DNA from 4 places in the Janthinobacterium sp. GW821-FHT03A03 genome. Region 4 is predicted to be linked to each of the others. Evidence: predicted binding sites of a transcription regulator. Region 4 holds the regulator's gene; each other region holds the start of a gene.

Region 1 (4,814 bases), on a different contig from region 4:
ATATTTTTCTCGACGTGTATGAATACGACGGGATGGGGAAGAATTATGATTCAAAGGTATTCATAGACGGGAAAGTCATTGCGAAAGCAAAAGGGACAATTAAAACTGGAAAAGATAGCGGCTATGCAAAAATCGAGTTGACACTCATATAAAATGCGGAGAATAAAATGATGATGCGCATGATTAGCCCTTTGCTGGCCCTGCTTCTGACTTCCAACCATGTCTGGGCCGAGGCGGAAAAAGGGGAAAAAACAGCGGCCAAACCCGGTTCAAAATCCCCCGCCGAGGACAAACTGGCGGCTTTCCAGGTCGATATTTCGCCGGCAGCCGTGTCAGCCGCTTCGATTGTCGGCTTGTCCGGCTCCGCCATTACTACGATACAGACGGCACAAGATATTGTTGCATTTTGGAATCCAATTGAATCCAGGGAATCGAAGGATGGCAAAGGTCTGTCGGTCAACCCCTATCGCCTGCCCTTTGTTCCCATCGGCGCCAGCTATTACGTGAATGGCAATACGCTGCAAAGGATGCTGGCGAATACCTCGCTCAGCTATGCCGAAAACCAGACAGAAATTTCATCCCTCAAGTTCAAAAAAAATGCGTTTGCGCTCGACACATATTTCTATTTAAAAGCCGACGATGATCCGATCCTGATGCTGTGGAAGGCATTCAAGTCATGCACTGCCAGCAAAACCATCGATGATGAAAAGAATGCATATATTCGAACGGAAATCGAGGCGAAAAGAATGCCTTCGCCGGAGGAAATTGAGAAATATGATCAACGGGCATGGACCGCGCAATCGAGCTGTGATACCGAGGAAAAAAAGAGAATCAAATGGAACGCCAGCCGTGTGGCCATTTCTTATGGCCAGGGGCACATACAGAATGACACGTCCGGTTCACAGAAATACCAGCTGGGCAAGAAATTCATTATCACCGGGCTGTTTGAAATCAGTGACGACGCCGGACTGTATATGACTTATCAATGCACGAGGAATGCCGTCGATGTGACGAAATTGGCAACGGCGGTAGAGTTGAGTAACTCCAATTTGCTCGCCGCACGATATGTGGTCGGCAGCGACAAGGCGACGCTGCGCTACCTGCTAGAGGTGAGCAACGCGAAGGCAAACAAGGGCGCGTCACACGAAGCAACGTTCAAGTCCGCTGTGGGTATAGACAAATTGGTACAGAAAGGAATCTGGCTGCAACTTCGTTATGGGAAAAGCACTACCGCGGACGGCAAGGAAACGGAAACCAAAGGGCTGATGAATCTGTCTTTCGCGATGAGTTGCATGATAGGAAAATGCAAGGAAATGGAGTGAGAAACAGAATGAGAAACAGAGTGAGAAACGAAAGCGTGTCGCGCCGCTTCTTCACGGCAGCGGCCCGTTTCCCCATAAACTGACATTAAATGCACCAAGCCGGTGCGGCGGCTGGCCTGCCGCCACAAAAATGGTCATTTTCATACCTTGCCGCCGTTGCCGCATGGCCACGGCTCTGGCACGATTTCTGCTGAGCTATAGTCAGACTCGGCTCAAGGGAAATCACACCATGGCAAATTTTTTCAATGAAATGACTGCAGATGACGTGGGAGCGGACAGCAAGGTACGCGACCACTATCGTGAATTTGACAGCTGGCTGGCGCAGCAATCGCCGGAAACCATCGCCCGCAAGCGGGCCGAAGCCGACCTGACCTTCCGCCGCGTGGGCATCACGTTTGCCGTCTACGGCGACGATGCCGGCACGGAACGCCTGATCCCGTTCGACACCATCCCCCGCATCATCCCCGCCGCCGAATGGGCGCAGATGCAGACGGGCCTAGTGCAGCGCGTGCAAGCCCTGAACATGTTCATCCATGATATTTATCATGAGCAAAACATCATCAAGGCCGGCATCATTCCCGCCGAGCAAATCTACAGGAATGCCCAGTACCGCCCGGAAATGCAGGGCATTGCCGTCGCTTCCGACATTTACGCCCACATCGCGGGCGTCGACATCGTGCGCGCGGGCCAGGGCGAATTCTATGTGCTGGAAGACAATTTAAGGGTGCCCTCGGGCGTGTCCTACATGCTGGAAGACCGCAAGATGATGATGCGGCTGTTCCCGGAACTGTTCGCCCGCAACCGCATCGCCCCCGTCGACCATTACCCGGACATGCTGCTCGACAACCTGCGCTCCGTCGCGCCCATGGGCGTGGACGACCCGACGGTCGTCGTCATGACGCCGGGCATGTACAACTCCGCCTACTTCGAGCACGCCTTCCTGGCCCAGCAGATGGGCGTGGAACTGGTCGAGGGCAAGGATTTGTTTGTCAACGACAATTCCGTGTACATGCGCACGACGCGGGGGCCCAGGCGCGTGGACGTGATCTACCGCAGGGTCGACGACGATTTCCTCGATCCGCTGGCCTTCCGCTCCGACTCCTCGCTGGGCGTGCCGGGCCTGCTGTCCGTGTATCGCGCGGGAAGAGTCACCCTGGCGAACGCCATCGGCACGGGCGTGGCCGACGACAAGTCGATCTATCCTTTCGTGCCCGACATGATCAAATTCTACCTGTCGCAGGAACCGATTCTGAACAACGTGCCGACCTACCAGTGCCGCAAGGCGGCCGACCTGTCCTACGTGCTGGCGAACTTGCCGAAACTGGTGGTCAAGGAAGTGCATGGCGCGGGCGGCTACGGCATGCTGGTGGGGCCGGCGTCGAGCGCCGCGCAGATCGAGGACTTCCGCCAGCGCCTGCTGGCCAATCCGGGCGGCTACATCGCCCAGCCTACCCTGGCCCTGTCGGCCTGCCCCACGTACGTGGACGCGGGCATCGCGCCGCGTCACATCGATCTGCGTCCGTTCGTGCTGTCGGGCAAGACCATTTCCATGGTGCCCGGTGGCCTGACCCGCGTGGCCCTGGGCGAAGGCTCGCTGGTGGTCAATTCCTCGCAAGGGGGCGGCACCAAGGACACCTGGGTACTGGAAGCGACGTCCGCCTTCGCAGGAGAAAAAACATGCTGAGCCGCACCGCCGATCATTTGTTCTGGATGGCCCGCTACACGGAGCGCGCAGAAAACACGGCGCGCATGCTCGACGTCAACATGCAGACCTCCATGCTGCCCCAGTCCGAGCAGGACGCGGAACAGGGCTGGCGCGCCACCCTGGGTATTTCCGAGCTGCAAAGCGCCTACGACCACAAATACGGCCGCGATGGTCAATTCCACACGCGCGACGTGCTCGATTTCATGGTGCGCGACCCGAACAACCCGTCTTCCATCCTCGCCTGCCTGACGGGCGCGCGCGAAAACGCCCGCGCCGTGCGGGGGACCCTGACGACGGAAGTGTGGGAAATCCAGAACGCCACCTGGCTCGACATGCAGAAGCGCTTGAAAGGCAATCTGCTGGAAACGGACCCCAGCGCCTTCTTCGAGTGGGTCAAGTACCGCTCGCACCTGTCGCGCGGCGTGACCCTGGGCACCATGCTCAAGGATGAGGCCATCCATTTCATCCGCCTGGGCACCTTCCTGGAACGGGCCGACAACACGGCGCGCATCCTCGACGTGAAGTTCCACGGCGCGCGCGACACCTCCAAGGACATCACCCAGCGCGACTTTTACTACTGGGCGGCCCTGCTGCGCTCCGTTTCCGGCTTCGAAATCTACCGCAAGGTGTACCGCGACGTGATCACGCCGGCGCGGGTGGCGGAACTGCTGATGCTGCGCGGCGACATGCCCAGGTCGCTCCTGGCCTGCATGGATGACGTGGTGGAAAATTTAAAACATATCCGCAACGACGTGTCGGCCGATACGGAACGGTTCGCCGGCAAGCTGCATGCGGAGCTGAAATTCGGCCATATCGACGACATCATGAAGGCCGGCTTGCACCATACCCTGACGGAGTTTCTGGAAAACATCTACGACCTGGGCAACCGGGTCAGCCGCGACTTCCTCGTTCCCCTGGCGGCCTGATGCAGCTCACCATCCGCCATGAAACCCGCTACGCCTACAGTGCGCCGCTGGCCCACACGATACAGCAGCTGCACCTGACGCCGCGCGTCGAGCCGCAGCAGCGGGCAATCTCCTGGCAAATCACCACGCCAGGCCAGTGCCACGCCTATACGGATGCCTACGGCAATCTGTCGCACATGCTGACCATCAACGGCAGCCATCAGTCGCTGAGCCTGGTCGCCCAGGGCGTGGTGGAAACCATCTACCCGCACAAGGGACGGCTGAACCTGGTCGATTCCCTGTCACCGCTGTTGTTTACCATGCCGACGCCGCTGACGCAGGCCAATCCCGCCATCATGGAACTGACGGCCGCCAGCCTGCCGGACCGCCGCGTGACGGCCGGCACGGGCCATCTGCTGCGCCTGGCCGAACACATCGTCGGCAAGGTGGCGTATGAAAGCGGCGCCACCATGGTCACCACCACGGCCGGCGGCGCCCTGGCCCTGGGGCGCGGCGTGTGCCAGGACCACGCGCATCTGTTCCTCGCCTGCTGCCACGCCTGGGGCATCCCGGCCCGCTATGTGTCCGGCTACATCGATCCGGGCACGACGGGCCACGCGGCCAGCCACGCCTGGGTCGACGCCTGGGCGCAAGACACGGATTTCACGGGCTGGGTCAGCATCGACGTCACGCATGCGCGGCTGATGACGGATGCGTATTGCCGCCTGGCCATCGGCCGCGACTACGATTCCGCGGCCCCCGTGCGCGGCGTGCGCCAGGGTGGGGGCACGGAAACCTTGCACGTGGACGTGCAGATCGTGCCCGTGTAAATCGGCAGGAACGAGGCTGGGCGGGGCTTGCGGCGGATAGCCTGGCCCCGGC
Region 2 (4,814 bases), on a different contig from region 4:
GTGCGACTTGCTGGCGAATGAGGGCGCGCTGGCGCTCGCGTAAAAGTGTGGGCTGACAACATCGGTTTCGCTGAAAAGACGGACTAAGTGGCGCCGATGGATGGTGCTAAATTGCAATAAAGATTATGATGATAGTACGTAGTTCACCGCAAAAAAATGTCTTGTCCAGCGTGGCGCCAGAGCGCCGCGCCTCATCCAAAGCTGAGAGAACTGCTACATGCACCGCGATTTTTCGGAAGTGAATTCGAAGGGCGAAGTACTGATCGTTGAAGATACGCCGGCGTCGCTGAAGCTGTTGAGCGATTTGCTGGGCGGCGCCGGCTACGCGGTGCGCCAGGCGCCGAACGGCGAACTGGCCCTGTGGACGGCCCAGGCGCGCCCGCCGGAGCTGATCCTGCTCGACGTGCGCATGCCCGGCCTCGACGGCTTTGAAGTGTGCCGGCGCCTGAAGGAAATGCCGGCCCTGCGCCAGGTGCCCGTGATCTTCCTGTCGGCGCAGTACGACACGGACGACAAGGTGCGCGGCTTTGCGCTGGGCGCCGTCGATTTCATCGCCAAGCCCTTCCAGGCCGAGGAAATCCTCGCCCGCACCGATGCGCATGTGCGCCTGGCGCGGGCGCAGCTGCAGCTGGCGCAGGAGCGCGCCAACCTGGAGCGCCGCGTGGCCGAGCGCACGGCCGAACTGGAACAAGTGGCCAGCACGCTGGCGCGCGAAGTGCAGATCCGCCGCGCCAACGAGGAATTGCTGCGCCTGTCGGGCCAGGTCTTCGAAGCCACGCAGGACGCCATCCTGATCACCGACCCGGCCGGCATCATCGTCACCTCGAATCCTGCGTTTACCCGCATCACCGGCTACGCCGCGCGCGAGGTGCTGGGCACCGACATCATGCGCCTGCATGCCGAATACACGGGCGAAGCGGTGCTGCAGGCCATGCGCCAGGGCCTGCACAGCAGCGGCTGCTGGTCGGGCGAGGTGCAGACCCGGCGCAAGAGCGGCGACACCTATCCCTGCCTGCTCAGCGTCTCCACCGTGCATGGCCCGGACGGCGCCGTCATCAACTACGTGGGCGTTTTCCTCGACATCAGCGAGCGCAAGGCCGAGCAGCACCTGATCGATTTCCTCTCCTACCACGACGCGCTGACAGGCTTGCCCAACCGCGTGCTGATGCGCGAGCGCTTCGAGCAGGCGCGCGTGAGCGCCGTGCGCGACCGCCAGCAGGTGGTGCTGATGTGCCTGGACCTGGACCGCTTCAAGAACATCAATGACTCGCACGGCCAGGCCGTGGGCGACAAGGCGCTGCAGGTGGTGGCGCGCTTCCTGACGGGCTGCGTGCGCGAAGGCGACACGGTGGCGCGCCAGGGCGGCGACGAATTCCAGATCCTGCTGCTCGACGATCCCCTGCTGGGGCGCACCTTGGCGCTGGCGCAAACCATCCTGGCCGGCCTGCGCGAAGAGCTCAGCGTCGACGGCGAGCGCCTGGCGCTGACCACCAGCATCGGCATCGCCCTGTGCCCGGCCGACGGCAACAGCCTCGACGACGTGCTGCGCCATGCCGACACGGCCCTGGTGCGCGCCAAGGAAATGGGGCGCGACCACTATGCGTTTTTCACGGAGCGCATGGGCAGCGATATCCGCGCCCGCCTGGCCATGCAGCAGCAGCTGCGCGGCGCCATCGGCCGCGACGAATTCGAAGTGCATTACCAGCCGCAGATGTGCTTGCGCACGGGCGCCATGCTGGGCGCGGAAGCGTTATTGCGCTGGAACAACCCTGTGCTGGGCAAGGTGCCGCCCGGCCTGTTCATCGCGCTGGCCGAGGAATACGGTTCCATCACGGCCATCGGCGAGTGGGTGCTGGAAAGCGTCTGCGCGCAGATCCGCGTGTGGCACGACGCGGGCCTGGGCAGCATCAAGGTGGCCGTCAACCTGTCGGGCAAACAGTTTGCGCAGGACCGCACGGTGCCTTTCGTCGAGGCGGCGCTGCGCAAGTACGGCATCGCGCCGGCCTGCCTGGGCATCGAAATTACGGAAAGCACGGTGATGGGCGACCCGGACAAGGCCGTGGCGGCCCTGACGCGCCTGAAGGATATCGGCGTGGGCATTTCGCTCGACGACTTCGGCACCGGCTATTCCAGCCTCGGTTACCTGAAGCGCTTCCCCATCGACGTGCTGAAGATCGACAAATCCTTCGTCGACGACGTCACCACCAGCAGCAGCGACGCGGTCATCGCCCGCTCCGTCATCTCGCTGGCGCACAATCTCGACATGCGCGTCATCGCCGAAGGCGTGGAAACGCGCGAGCAGGTCGATTTCCTGACGGAACACGGCTGCGATGAAATGCAGGGCTATTATTTCAGCCGCCCCCTCGCGGCCGCCCCATTCACGGACTTGCTGCGCGAGCGGCGCACGCTGGCCGTGGCCCAGGCCTAAGCGCCGCGGTGCGGCCGATGCACCATGGCGGTGCGTGCGCCGCAGCGCGGTGCAGGATTCTCACTTTTCCTTCCCCTGATGCTGGCACATATCCTGCTTAGGTAATCGCTTATTTACGCGATTGCCCCGCATGCCAGACAGTACCCACCCAGCCACGCCCTCACAGGCCAGCGCGCACGGCGCCTGGCAGGCGCGGCTGCGCCTGGGCTTCGCGCTGCACGATGGCGTCAGCCGCCTCGTCGAACGCGCGCACAGCGGCCCCCTGCGCGTGCAAAAGCCCCTGTATCCGGAAGGCGGCGCCGTCTGCCACGCCATCATCATCCACCCGCCAGGCGGCGTGGTGGGCGGCGACCAGCTGGCCGTCGACGCCACGGCGGGCGAGGGCGCGCACGCCTTGCTCACGTCGCCGGGCGCCGCCAAGTGGTACCGCGCGAACGGCCATGTCTCGGGCCAGCACGTCGTGCTGCGCGCCGGCAGCGGCGCCGCCATCGAGTGGCTGCCGCAGGAAAGCATCTTCTTCGACCAGGCCTGCGTGCGCCTGCGCCTCGAGGTGGAACTGGCGCAAGACGCCGGCTACATCGGCTGCGACATCGTTTGCCTGGGCCGCAGCGCCGCGGGCGAAATTTTCAGTACCGGCAGCATCAGCCAGCAGGTGCGGATCCGCCGCGGCGGCAGGCTGCTGTGGTGGGAGCAGGGCGTGCTGGCCGCCGGCGGCGCCCTGATGGCCAGCCCCCTGGGCCTTGCCGGCCACACGGTGTGCGCCACCCTGATCGGCGTCGGTGCGTCCGTTTCCCCCGCCGTGCTGGCCGCCTTGCGCGAGATCAAGGTGCCTGCCGGCGCCGCGTTTGGCGCCACGCACATGAAATCGCTGGTGGTGGTGCGCCTGCTGTGCGGCGACAGCGAGGCGGCGCGCCGCGTCATGCTGGCCGCCTGGCAGCTGCTGCGCCCCGCCATGCTGGGACGCGCCGCCGTCGTGCCCCGCATCTGGAACACTTGAACAGGAAAGAAGCACAAGGAAAACCATGGACCTGACACCCCGCGAAAAAGACAAGCTGCTCATTTTTACGGCCGCGCTGCTGGCCGAACGGCGCCTGGCGCGCGGCTTGAAGCTCAATTACCCGGAAGCGGTGGCCCTGATCAGCGCCGCCATCATGGAGGGCGCGCGCGATGGCAAATCGGTGGCGCAGCTCATGGCGGACGGCACGAAGATACTCTCGCGCGCCGACGTCATGGACGGCATCGCCGAGATGATCCCCGATATCCAGGTGGAAGCGACTTTCCCCGACGGCAGCAAGCTGGTGACCGTGCACCACCCGATACCGTAGTTTTCCGGCCAGCCAGGGCGTCACCCGCGCCAGGGCTGTTCTTGCGCCGGCCACCCGCCGGCAAGCGTTGCGATCTTTGAAGGAGTCTCACATGACCCCAGGCGAATACAAACTGGAAGAAGGCGAAATCAGCCTCAATGCGGGCCGCGCCACGGCCACCGTGGTGGTGGCCAACCGGGGCGACCGGCCCATCCAGGTGGGCTCGCACTTTCACTTTTTCGAGGTCAACCCCGCGCTGGTCTTCGAGCGCTGGCGCGCCTACGGCATGCGCCTCAATATCACGGCCGGCACGGCCGTGCGCTTCGAGCCGGGCCAGCAGCGCACCGTGGAACTGGTGGCGCTGGCGGGCGAGCGCAAGGTCTACGGCTTCAACGGCGCAGTGATGGGCGAACTGCAGGACACTCCACCAGGAAAGGATTGAGATGGCCAGCATTCCCCGCAGCGCGTATGCCGAGATGTTCGGCCCCACCAAGGGCGACCGCATCCGCCTGGCCGACACGGCACTGTTCATCGAGATCGAGCATGACTACGCGATCTACGGCGAAGAGGTGAAATTCGGCGGCGGCAAGGTGATCCGCGACGGCATGGGCCAGTCGCAGCGCTGCGCGGCCGAAGTGATGGACACCGTCATCACGAATGCCGTCATCCTCGACCACTGGGGCATCGTGAAGGCCGATATCGGCCTGAAAAACGGGCTGATCTCCGGCATCGGCAAGGCGGGCAACCCGGACATCCAGCCGGGCGTGACCCTGGCCATCGGCGGCGCCACCGAGATCATCGCCGGCGAGGGCATGATCGTCACGGCCGGCGGCGTCGACACGCACATCCACTTCATCTGCCCGCAGCAGATCGAGGAAGCCCTGATGAGCGGCGTGACCACCATGCTGGGCGGCGGCACGGGGCCGGCCGTGGGCACGGCTGCCACCACCTGCACGCCGGGACCGTGGCACTTGCACGCCATGCTGGCGGCCGCCGACGCCTTCCCGATGAACCTGGGCTTCATGGGCAAAGGTAACGTCAGCCTGCCGCTGCCGCTGGAAGAGCAGGTGCGCGCGGGCGCC
Region 3 (4,814 bases), on a different contig from region 4:
CCAGGCGGGCGGCGGGAGCCTTGCGGTCAAGCCATCCTGACGGGCGGCGGCGGCGGCGTCGGTTCCTCGACGGGCACGGGGTCCGTATGCGGCGGCTTTTCCGGCGGCGGCTTGAGCGGATCGCCTTCGGGCGGCGGCGGGATATCCGGTTCGGGCGTGCTGTGCGCACGCAGCGTGGCGTGACGGGATGGTGGCTGCATGGTGATCTCCTTTGCCCCCACTCTAGCCGATGGTGCAAATCCCCGTCGCCCGCCTGTGGCAGGCGCCGGGGAACCAAACGGCGCGGCGCCACTCCAACCTTGCACGCATGAGCGTTACCTCGCGGGAAAGCTGGCAAGACGGCAAGCAATGGCGCGCAAAAAAATTCTTTTCATGGCAGAGGCAGTGACCCTGGCCCATGTCGGCCGCCCTCTGAGCCTGGCTCAAGGCCTGGCCGAGGATGACTACGAGGTGCATTTTGCCTGTACCGGCGGCTACGACTTCTGCTTCAAGCAGGCGTCCTTCCGGCGCTGGCATATCGACAGCATTTCCTCTCAGCAATTTCTGCAGGCGTTGGCCAGCGGCAAGCCTGTCTACACGGAAAGTACGCTGCTGCGCTACGTGGAAGACGACCTGCGCCTGCTGCAAGCCGTCCAGCCCGACCTCGTGATCGGCGACTTCCGCCTGTCGCTGTCCGTCAGCGCCCGCCTGCAGCATATTCCCTACCTTGCCGTCAGCAACGCCTACTGGAGCCCGTACGTGCGCCAGCATTACACGGTGCCCAGCCTGCCCCTGACGGGCGTGCTGCCCATCTGGCTGGCCGATCCCCTGTTCCGCCTGGTACGCCCGCTGGCCTTCGCCTCGCACGCCGTGCCGCTGAACCGCGTGCGGCGGCGCCACGGCCTGCCGTCCCTGGGCGGCGACCTGCGCCGCACCTACACGGAAGCGGACCGCACCCTGTATGCGGATATTGCGCAACTGTTCCCGCCCCATGCCATGCCGCCCACGCACGACTACCTGGGCGCCGTCATCTGGGCGCCGCCGCTCGAACTGCCGGACTGGTGGCAGCGCCCTGAACTGAGCAGCGGACGCCCCATCATCTATGTCACCCTGGGCAGTTCCGGCCAGGGCCAGCTGCTGCCGCGCGTGCTGCGCGCGCTGGCGCCCCTGCCCGTCACCGTGCTGGCGGCCACGGCCGGCACCGTCCGCCTCGACGCCGTGCCGCCGAACGCCTTCGTCGCGCCCTTCCTGCCCGGCGACGCGGCCGCCCGGCGCGCCAGCCTGGTCATTTGCAACGGCGGCAGTCCCACCAGCCAGCAGGCGCTGACGGCGGGCGTGCCCGTGATCGGCATCGCCGGCAACCTCGACCAGTTCCTCAACATGCATGGCGTCGCCGGCGCCGGCGCCGGCCTGCTGCTGCGCGCCGACCGCTTCCAGGAAACGGCCCTGCGCCATGCCGCCACGCGCCTGCTCGACGACGCCCCCACCCGGCTGGCCGCGCGGCAACTGGCGAACGCCTTCCGGGCTTGCCTGCCGGGACCGCGCCTGCTCACGCATATGCAAGCGCTGCTGCAGTGACGGCCCGGCGTCGGCTTTTTTTACAGCACGCCTGACAACACCTGCATTACGTCAACAAAAGCACGCCAAGTCCTTGATTTCACACGCACCTCATGCCTTGGCATGGAAGTCGCTTAGGTCTGGCCATGAGCACCTGCCCACAGGACTCAGGCAAGACTTCCAGACTCACTCAACCACGAGGTGAACAAAATGAAATTTTCTAAACTGAAACTGCTCCCGGCCGCGGCGGCACTGGCCATGCTGTGCGCCGCCGGTAGCGCACAGGCGGGCGCCTACGGCTATTCCTACAACAACATCTTCGGCCTGCAGATTGCCGCCGCCACGGGCTCCATCACCGCCCTGAACAGCACCACGATCTCGCGCGCCACGGCCACCCTGAATGGCGTGAGCGTCATCAATGGCGGTCCCGGCCTGCTCGACTCGCCCCGCGCCGCCGTCGGCGCCGTCACCAAAGGGGAAAACAATTTCACGCAACAAGGCCCCACGGGCAACTACTCGCGCGGCGACGCGCAGATCGTCAGCACGCAGTTCCCCTCGTTTCCGCCCGGCTCCACCTCCACGCAGGCCGTGAACGTGGCCGAAGCCCACCTGGACGACCCTGCCGGCACTGCCGACGCCTCCGGCCGCAACGGCTCGACCACGGGCTTCTCGGTCAACTTCGTCGTCGGTTCGCCAACGGCAACGCTGAGCTTTGACTTCTTCTCGTCGCCATTCATGCAAGTCTTCCTGCAAAGCACGGTGGGCCAGCTGTCCACGGCGACAGCCAACCTGGTGGTGACCTTCACCATCACGGACTCGACCGGCGCGACCGTCTTCAACTGGACCCCCGATGGCGTCATCGGTTCCGGCATCTTCGGCGGCACGGAATCGGCTGACGCGGCCAACCTGAACACCAGCCTGGCGACCAACTTCCTGACGCGCGGCAACCTGTTCACGTATGACCCCACCGGCTGCGGCACGCCTGGCGGCACGGGAGTGGGCACGGCTTGCGGCGGCAACTTCAGCGCCGTCAGCAATGCCCTGGCGGCCGGCAACTACACCCTGACCTTGAATGCCGTGGAAAGCGTGGACCTGGTGAAGCAAGCTGCGCCCGAGCCCGGCACCCTGGCCCTGCTGGGCCTGGGCCTGGCAGGCCTGGGCTACGCCAGCCGCCGGAAAATCGCAGCCTGAACCATGTAACCGGGGGGCATTCACAGGCGAGGGAAGTCTCCTCGCCTTTTTTATGCCGCGCACTGTCGGCTTTCCTTACAACGTACGCCAGCACATGAGGATTTTCATGATGACTTTTTTCTGTACACGGCTGCCGGCGGCCGTGCTGACCCTGCTCTTGCTAGGAAGCAGCGGCGCTGCCAGGGCGACGGCGTACGGCTATTCGTATATCAACGCCTATGGCCTGACCATCAGCAACCCCAGCGGCTCCATCAGCCTGGTCAGCAATATCGACTTGTCGCGCACCACGGCCAGCCTCAATGGCAGCGGCGTGATACGGGGCGGCAGCAACGAAATCGATGCGCCGCAGGCGGCGCGCGGCGCCGTCAGCAAGGGCCAGAACGATTTTACGCAGCAAGGCATGGGCAATGCCTCGTACGCGCGCGGCGACGCGCAAATCATCAGCTCGCAGATTCCCCCCTTCCCGCCCGGCTCGACCAGCACGCATACGGTGAATGCGGCGGAAGCCTTCCTGACTGGCGCCGGCACCGCCGATGCATCGGGGCGCAACGGTTCCAGCACCGCCCTGGCCATCAACATCGTTGTCGGCGAGCCCGGCGCGACCCTCGCGTTCAATTTCCAGGCCCAGCCCTACATGCAGCTGTTTCTGGACGCCCAGGCCGGCCTGGGCTCGTCCGCCAGCGCGAACGTGGGGCTGACCTTTACCCTCATCGATGAAAATGGCCAGGTCGCCTTCAACTGGGCGCCCGACGGCACGCTCGGCTCCGGCATACTGGGCGGCACCGAACTGGCCGACAGCGCCAACCTGAATACCGGCTACGCGCAGAGCCCGCTCACCAGCGGCAGCCTGTTCACCTACGATCCCACCGGCTGCGGCGCCCCCACGGGCACGGGCAGCGGCACCGATTGCGGCGGCCTGTTCAGCGCCGTCACCGACAACCTGGCGGCTGGCAGCTACACGCTGGTCTTGAACATGATCAACAGCACTGAACTGGCCTACGTGCCGTCGAGCACGCCCATGCCGTCGCCAGGCACGCTGGCCCTGATGGCGGCGGGATGCGCCGCGCTGGCCAGCATGCGGCCAAGATGGCGCGCGCCATGGCGTCAAGCCGGGCCATCGCCAGGCGCCCTATTCGCCCGGGCCCGAGGCCACGATCAGATCCCGTAGCGGCCGGCGCAAGGAACGCGCCTGGGCCGCCGGTCCGGCGCCTATGCGCCCGAGAAACACGGCCCGGTCAAACGCCGCCGGCCCCAGCACGGTCTGGCACTGCACGGCCAGCTCCTGCGCCAGCTCCAGCATGCCCTCGGTGCGCGAAAAGGTGCGCCGTTCGCGCACGTAGCGGGCGAAGATCAGCGGCGTCAGTTCCGGCTGCAATTGCAGGCCCAGCCGCGTGGCCGTCAGCCAGAAGCGCTGCATGGCGCGCCCGGCCGCCACGTAATCGTCCGTGTGGCGCGGCGGCGCGGCGGCCAGCAGGGCGAAATGCGCGGCGCACGAGATGCCAGGCAGCAAGTCCATCTGCAGCCGGGGCGCCAGCGTGCCGGCCAGCCAGGTATTGAAGAAATCCACGCGGCGCCAGCTTTGCATGACCCAGCGCATCAGGCGCGCCGTCATCGGGTCCACGCCCAGCGCCTGGTCGGGGATGCGGTCGGCGCTGAAGCGCGCGCCCCATTCGATGACGTCGCGGTGCACCTTGTGCGCCTCGGGCATGGTCAGGCGCAGCTTCGCATTGTCGAACATCAGCCGCGCGCAGGCCAGGCGCGCGCGCCCGCCCTCGTACCACTGCACCGTGTAGCCGGGCGGCAAACAGGCATCGAGCGCGGCCTTTTCGCTGGCCCGCAGCCGGCGCGTGCTGAGCCGCCGCCGCTGCACGCTGCGCCGTGGCAAGAAGGCCGCCAGCGGGTCGGGCGGCATGCCGGGGCTGTCGACCAGCAGCACTTCGAAGGTAGGCAGGGTGTCGGGCATGGCCATGCGCCGCCGCGCCTCCATGCGCAAGCCGTGGCTGCTGGCCGCCAGCGCCAGGCTTTCGAGCAAGGCGCCCAGCGACAGCTGGCTGGGATGGCCGTCGAGGTCGTACACGCAGTGGCTG
Region 4 (4,814 bases):
GAGTGAAGCAATATGCGTAAGCCAGGAGGCGCCCATCGCTGGCGCATGAGTTTTACCGTGCTGGGGGCGGTCATCGTCGCGCTGGGCAGCTTCTGGCTGCTCGAAGTGATGAACAAGAATGCCCAGGACATTACCGCCAGCAAGCATTTGAATGAACCGGACTATTTCATCACCAATTTCAGCCTGGTGCGCATGGATTTGACGGGCAAACCCAGCTACATCGTGTCCGGCACCAAGCTTACGCATTACCCGGCCGACGATTCGTCCGATATCGACCAGCCTTTCGTGCGCAAGCTGACGCCCGACATGCCGCCGATGAACATGAATGCGGAACTGGCGCATATCGATCAGGATAATACCCGGCTGCAACTGCACCGCAATGTCGTGATCGACCGCATCGCCAGCCCGAAGGCGCAGAACCTGACCTTGAAGACGGAAGCGCTGACGGTGTTTCCGGATGAGGAAAGAATGGAAACGGACATGCCTGTCGACATCCTGACGGGCGCTTCGCGCATCAACGGCGTGGGCATGAAAGCCAACAACGCCACCGGCGTGGTGGAAGTGCATCAGGCGCTGCGCATGGTCCTCCCGCCGAAACCGCGCCCGGCCGCGACGGCAAAATGACAGAATGAAACAAGGAAACCATACTATGAAGAACATCTTGCTGCTGACTCTATTCTCGACCGTTTGCTCGCTGGGCGTGATGGGCGCGGCGCATGCCGAGAAGGCCGATTCCGAGAAGGAAGCCGTGATCACGGCGCGCAGCGGCCACGTTGATGACATCAAGCAGGTGCGCACCCTGACGGGCGACGTGGTGCTGGTCAAGGGCACCCTGACCATGAAGGCGGGCCGCGCGCTGATCACGGAAGACCCGCAAGGCTACCAGTTCATCACTTTCTGGGCCGACCCCGGCAAGCTGGCCACGTTCCGCCAGAAGCGCGATGGCGCGGGCGACCTGTGGGTGGAAGGCGAAGCGGAGCGCGTGGAATATGACAACAAGACGGAAGTCGTGAAACTGTTTTCCAAGGCCAAGGTGACGCGCCTGGAAGGCACGAAAGTGACCGACGTGGCCAATGGCGCCTACATTTCGTATGACAGCCGCAAGGAAGAATTTGCGATGGAAAATTCCAACAGCGGCACGAGCACCCCCGATGGCGGCAGCGTGCGCATGGTGATCCAGCCGAAGAACAAGGCTCCTGCGGCGGAGAAGGCGCCGGCGACACCCGCGCCAGGAAAGAAATAATGGAAAATACACGTTGCGGCAGCACCCTGATCGTTCGCGGGCTGCAGAAAACCTATGGCAAGCGGCAAGTCGTGCATGATGTCTCGCTGCAAGTCGAATGCGGCGAAGTAGTGGGACTGCTGGGCCCGAACGGCGCCGGCAAGACCACCTCGTTCTACATGATCGTCGGCCTGGTGCCGTCCGATGGCGGCAGCATCGATATCAGCGGCGTGGATATTTCCAGCCTGCCCATCCACCGCCGCGCGCAGATGGGCCTGTCCTACCTGCCGCAGGAAGCGTCCGTCTTCCGCAAGCTGACGGTGGAAGACAATATCCGCGCCGTGCTGGAAATCCAGACCGTCGACGGGCGCCCGCTGAAGAAGGCCGAGATCGAGGAGCGCCTGGATAAATTGCTGGCCGACCTGCAGATTGAAAAGCTGCGCGAGAACCAGGCCCTGTCCCTGTCGGGCGGCGAGCGCCGCCGCGTGGAAATCGCCCGCGCGCTGGCCACCGACCCGCGCTTCGTGCTGCTCGACGAGCCGTTCGCCGGCGTCGATCCCATCGCCGTGATCGAGATCCAGCGCATCGTGCGTTTCTTGAAGGAGCGCAATATCGGCGTGCTCATCACCGATCATAATGTACGCGAGACGCTGGGTATTTGCGACCGTGCCTACATCATCAACCAGGGCTCGGTGCTGGCGTCGGGACGCCCCGATGACATCATCGCGAACGAGTCGGTACGCCGGGTCTATCTGGGCGAACACTTCCGCATGTGAGCCAATGAAACAATCATTGCAGCTGCGCACCTCGCAGCACCTGGCACTGACGCCGCAGTTGCAGCAATCGATACGCCTGCTGCAATTGTCTACCCTGGAACTGCACCAGGAACTGGAGCAGTTGCTGACAGACAATCCCCTGCTCGAGCGCCTCGACGACCCGCTCGACCGGTCGCTGCGCCTGTTGTCCGACGGGGCCTTGAGTTCCACGGCCGCGCCGGCCGAAGCGCCGCCCCAGCCGCCAGGCCAGGAAGCGCCCGCCGCGCCGGCCGAAACGGACGGCTTTGACGGCGAGGCGGGCGAGGGCCCGGCCGCCGCGGACGGCGGCGACAGCGACTGGAGCGAGGCGAGCCGGGGCAAGGCGCCCGACGACGAAGATTCCCGTCCACAACTCGAAGCCCACCACTGCACCTTGCGCGAGCACCTGATGGAGCAGATGCGCGTGACGGTGCTCGAATTGCGCGACCGCGCGCTGGTCGAGCTGATCATCGATGCCCTCGACGACAATGGCTACCTGGAGGAATCGCTCGACGACATCCTGGCGCGCCTGCCGGAAGAGCTGGAAATCGACGCCGACGAACTGCGCACGGCGCTGGCGCTGCTGCAAAGTTTCGACCCGCCCGGCGTGGGCGCGCGCAATGCGTCCGAATGCCTGGCCCTGCAAATCAGGCGCTTGCCGCACATCGCCCTGGTGACGCGGCGCATGGCCCTCGTCATCGTGGAAAAGCACCTGGCCTGGTTTGCCCAGCGCGATTTCAACAAGCTGAAAAAAGCCCTCGATTGCGACGATGAAGACTTGCGCGAGGCGCAGACGGTGATCCGGCTGTGCAACCCGCATCCGGGCGCCGTGTTCGCCTCCGACGTGTCCGACTACGTGGTGCCCGACGTGGTCGTCAAGCGCGCGCGCAATGGCTGGCAGGTGAGCCTGAACAATGACGTCATGCCGCGCCTGCGCGTGAACGCCATGTACGCCAATTTGTTGAAGCAGGGCAAGGGCGAAGGTGCCATGGGCGCACAGTTGCAGGAAGCCAAGTGGCTGATCAAGAACATGCGCCAGCGCTTCGATACGATCTTGCGCGTGGCGCAGGCGATAGTAGAAAGACAAAAGAACTTTTTCTCGCATGGGGCCGTTGCCATGCGGCCCCTTGTGCTCCGTGAAATAGCTGATACACTGGGATTACACGAGAGTACTATCTCGCGGGTAACAACCCAAAAGTACATGCTGACCCCGCATGGCATGTTTGAGTTGAAATATTTCTTTGGTAGCCACGTCGCCACCGAAGCGGGGGGCGAAGCGTCATCGACGGCGATACGGGCATTGATCGTGCAACTGACAGGAGCAGAAGACCCTAAAAATCCTTTATCCGACAGTAAGATTGCGGACATGCTGGGGGAACAAGGCATGGTGATTGCGCGACGTACTGTTGCCAAGTACCGGGAAGCGTTGAAAATTCCGCCAGTGAGCCTGCGTAAGTGTTTGTAAGTTTTTTTCGGTTCCTCTGCGGGCCGGATAGGATGGACCGCACGAACCCGATCATCTTTAGGAGTGTGTATGAATCTCACCATCAGCGGACATCATCTTGAAGTGACACCAGCCATCCGTGAATACGTACAAGCGAAGCTGGAGCGCGTGAAACGTCATTTCGATCAAGTCATCGATATCGCCGTGATTCTGACCGTGGATAACCTCAAAGAGAAAGAAAAACGTCAAAAGGCCGAAGTCAACCTGCGTCTCAGCGGTAAAACTGTCTATGTGGAAAGCCTGGCGCATGACCTGTATGCCGCGATCGATACCCTGATCGACAAGCTCGATCGGCAAGTGATGAAATACAAAACCAAAGTGCAAGGGCACGGTAAAGAGGCGATCAAGCATCTGCCAGACAACTCAGAGGAAGACGCCGTCGTCGCCGTCTAAGGCCACCGGTTTCCCCCAGTTGTGATCAACTAAGGGCGCACATTGCGCCCTTTTTTGCGTCCTGCGAAACGCAATGTCCGTGGTGAAAGCGCTAGAATGCGCCATCCTCACTTCTTTCCATCCTGCCATGAGCGATTTCGTCCACGCCTCCATCCGCAACCGCACGGGCCACATCGTGCTCGACCGCCCGAAAGCCTTGAATTCCCTGTCGCTGGAGATGGTGCGGGCCCTGAGCGCGGCCCTGCTGGCCTGGCGCGACGACCCGCAGGTGGACGCCGTCGTCATCCGCTCCAGCAGCGAAAAAGCCCTGTGCGCCGGCGGCGATATCCGTTTCTTTTACGATGCGGGCCTGGCCACGCCGCAGGGCGGCAGCGCCCAGCTGGAAGATTTCTTTACAGAAGAATATGCTTTAAATCATGTCATACACTTCTATCCGAAACCGTATATTGCCGTGATGGATGGCGTCGTGATGGGCGGCGGCATGGGCGTGGCGCAAGCGGGGCCCGGCAACCAGTTGCGCATCGTCACGGGACGCACGCGCATGGCCATGCCGGAAGTCAATATCGGCCTGTTCCCCGATGTGGGCGGCAGTTACTTTCTTTCCCGCCTGCCGGGCCGGCTGGGCCTGTACCTGGGCTTGACGGGGCTGACCATCGGCGCGGCCGATGCCCTGTACACGGGCCTGGCCGATGTCTACCTGCCCGAGGCGCAGATGGCGGCGCTGCAGGCCCTGTTCGAGTCGACGCCGGGCGAGGCCTTGCCGGTGGCCATCAAGGCGCTGGCAGCCCCGTTCCAGGCCCAGGCGGGCGAGTCTGTCCTCGCTCCCGTGCGCGCGGCGCTGGACCGCCACTTCAGCGCCGGCTCCGTGGCGGCCATCATGGCTTCGCTGGCGCAGGACGAC

Evidence for each region. The regulator sigma-54, encoded in region 4, starts transcription at its own class of promoters, with help from an activator protein. The targets are predictions, from matches to a motif close to TGGCANGNAANCTGCTTT.
Region 1: the regulator sigma-54 is predicted to act here: its motif matches at 1,499-1,516, upstream of AC07VI_RS06720 (circularly permuted type 2 ATP-grasp protein).
Region 2: the regulator sigma-54 is predicted to act here: its motif matches at 2,511-2,528, upstream of AC07VI_RS13145 (urease accessory protein UreD).
Region 3: the regulator sigma-54 is predicted to act here: its motif matches at 1,656-1,673, upstream of AC07VI_RS15395 (EDSAP-1 family PEP-CTERM protein).

What each region holds. Positions count from the first base shown of each region.
Region 1 covers NZ_JBWKUZ010000002.1:43,497-48,310, reverse strand. Annotated here, with positions in the region: gene AC07VI_RS06730 (hypothetical protein) at 1-152, shown strand, start outside; gene AC07VI_RS06725 (hypothetical protein) at 168-1,322, shown strand; gene AC07VI_RS06720 (circularly permuted type 2 ATP-grasp protein) at 1,552-3,006, shown strand; gene AC07VI_RS06715 (alpha-E domain-containing protein) at 3,000-3,953, shown strand; gene AC07VI_RS06710 (transglutaminase family protein) at 3,953-4,762, shown strand.
Region 2 covers NZ_JBWKUZ010000005.1:180,948-185,761, forward strand. Annotated here, with positions in the region: gene AC07VI_RS13135 (sensor histidine kinase) at 1-43, shown strand, start outside; gene AC07VI_RS13140 (two-component system response regulator) at 218-2,428, shown strand; gene AC07VI_RS13145 (urease accessory protein UreD) at 2,559-3,425, shown strand; gene AC07VI_RS13150 (urease subunit gamma) at 3,451-3,753, shown strand; gene AC07VI_RS13155 (urease subunit beta) at 3,845-4,174, shown strand; gene ureC (urease subunit alpha) at 4,176-4,814, shown strand, end outside.
Region 3 covers NZ_JBWKUZ010000007.1:36,116-40,929, forward strand. Annotated here, with positions in the region: gene AC07VI_RS15385 (hypothetical protein) at 27-200, opposite strand; gene AC07VI_RS15390 (glycosyltransferase) at 373-1,557, shown strand; gene AC07VI_RS15395 (EDSAP-1 family PEP-CTERM protein) at 1,747-2,727, shown strand; gene AC07VI_RS15400 (EDSAP-1 family PEP-CTERM protein) at 2,834-3,895, shown strand; gene AC07VI_RS15405 (nitroreductase family protein) at 3,857-4,814, opposite strand, start outside.
Region 4 covers NZ_JBWKUZ010000010.1:66,741-71,554, reverse strand. Annotated here, with positions in the region: gene lptC (LPS export ABC transporter periplasmic protein LptC) at 13-624, shown strand; gene lptA (lipopolysaccharide transport periplasmic protein LptA) at 650-1,243, shown strand; gene lptB (LPS export ABC transporter ATP-binding protein) at 1,243-1,998, shown strand; gene AC07VI_RS18595 (RNA polymerase factor sigma-54) at 2,003-3,481, shown strand; gene hpf (ribosome hibernation-promoting factor, HPF/YfiA family) at 3,551-3,913, shown strand; gene AC07VI_RS18585 (enoyl-CoA hydratase/isomerase family protein) at 4,041-4,814, shown strand, end outside.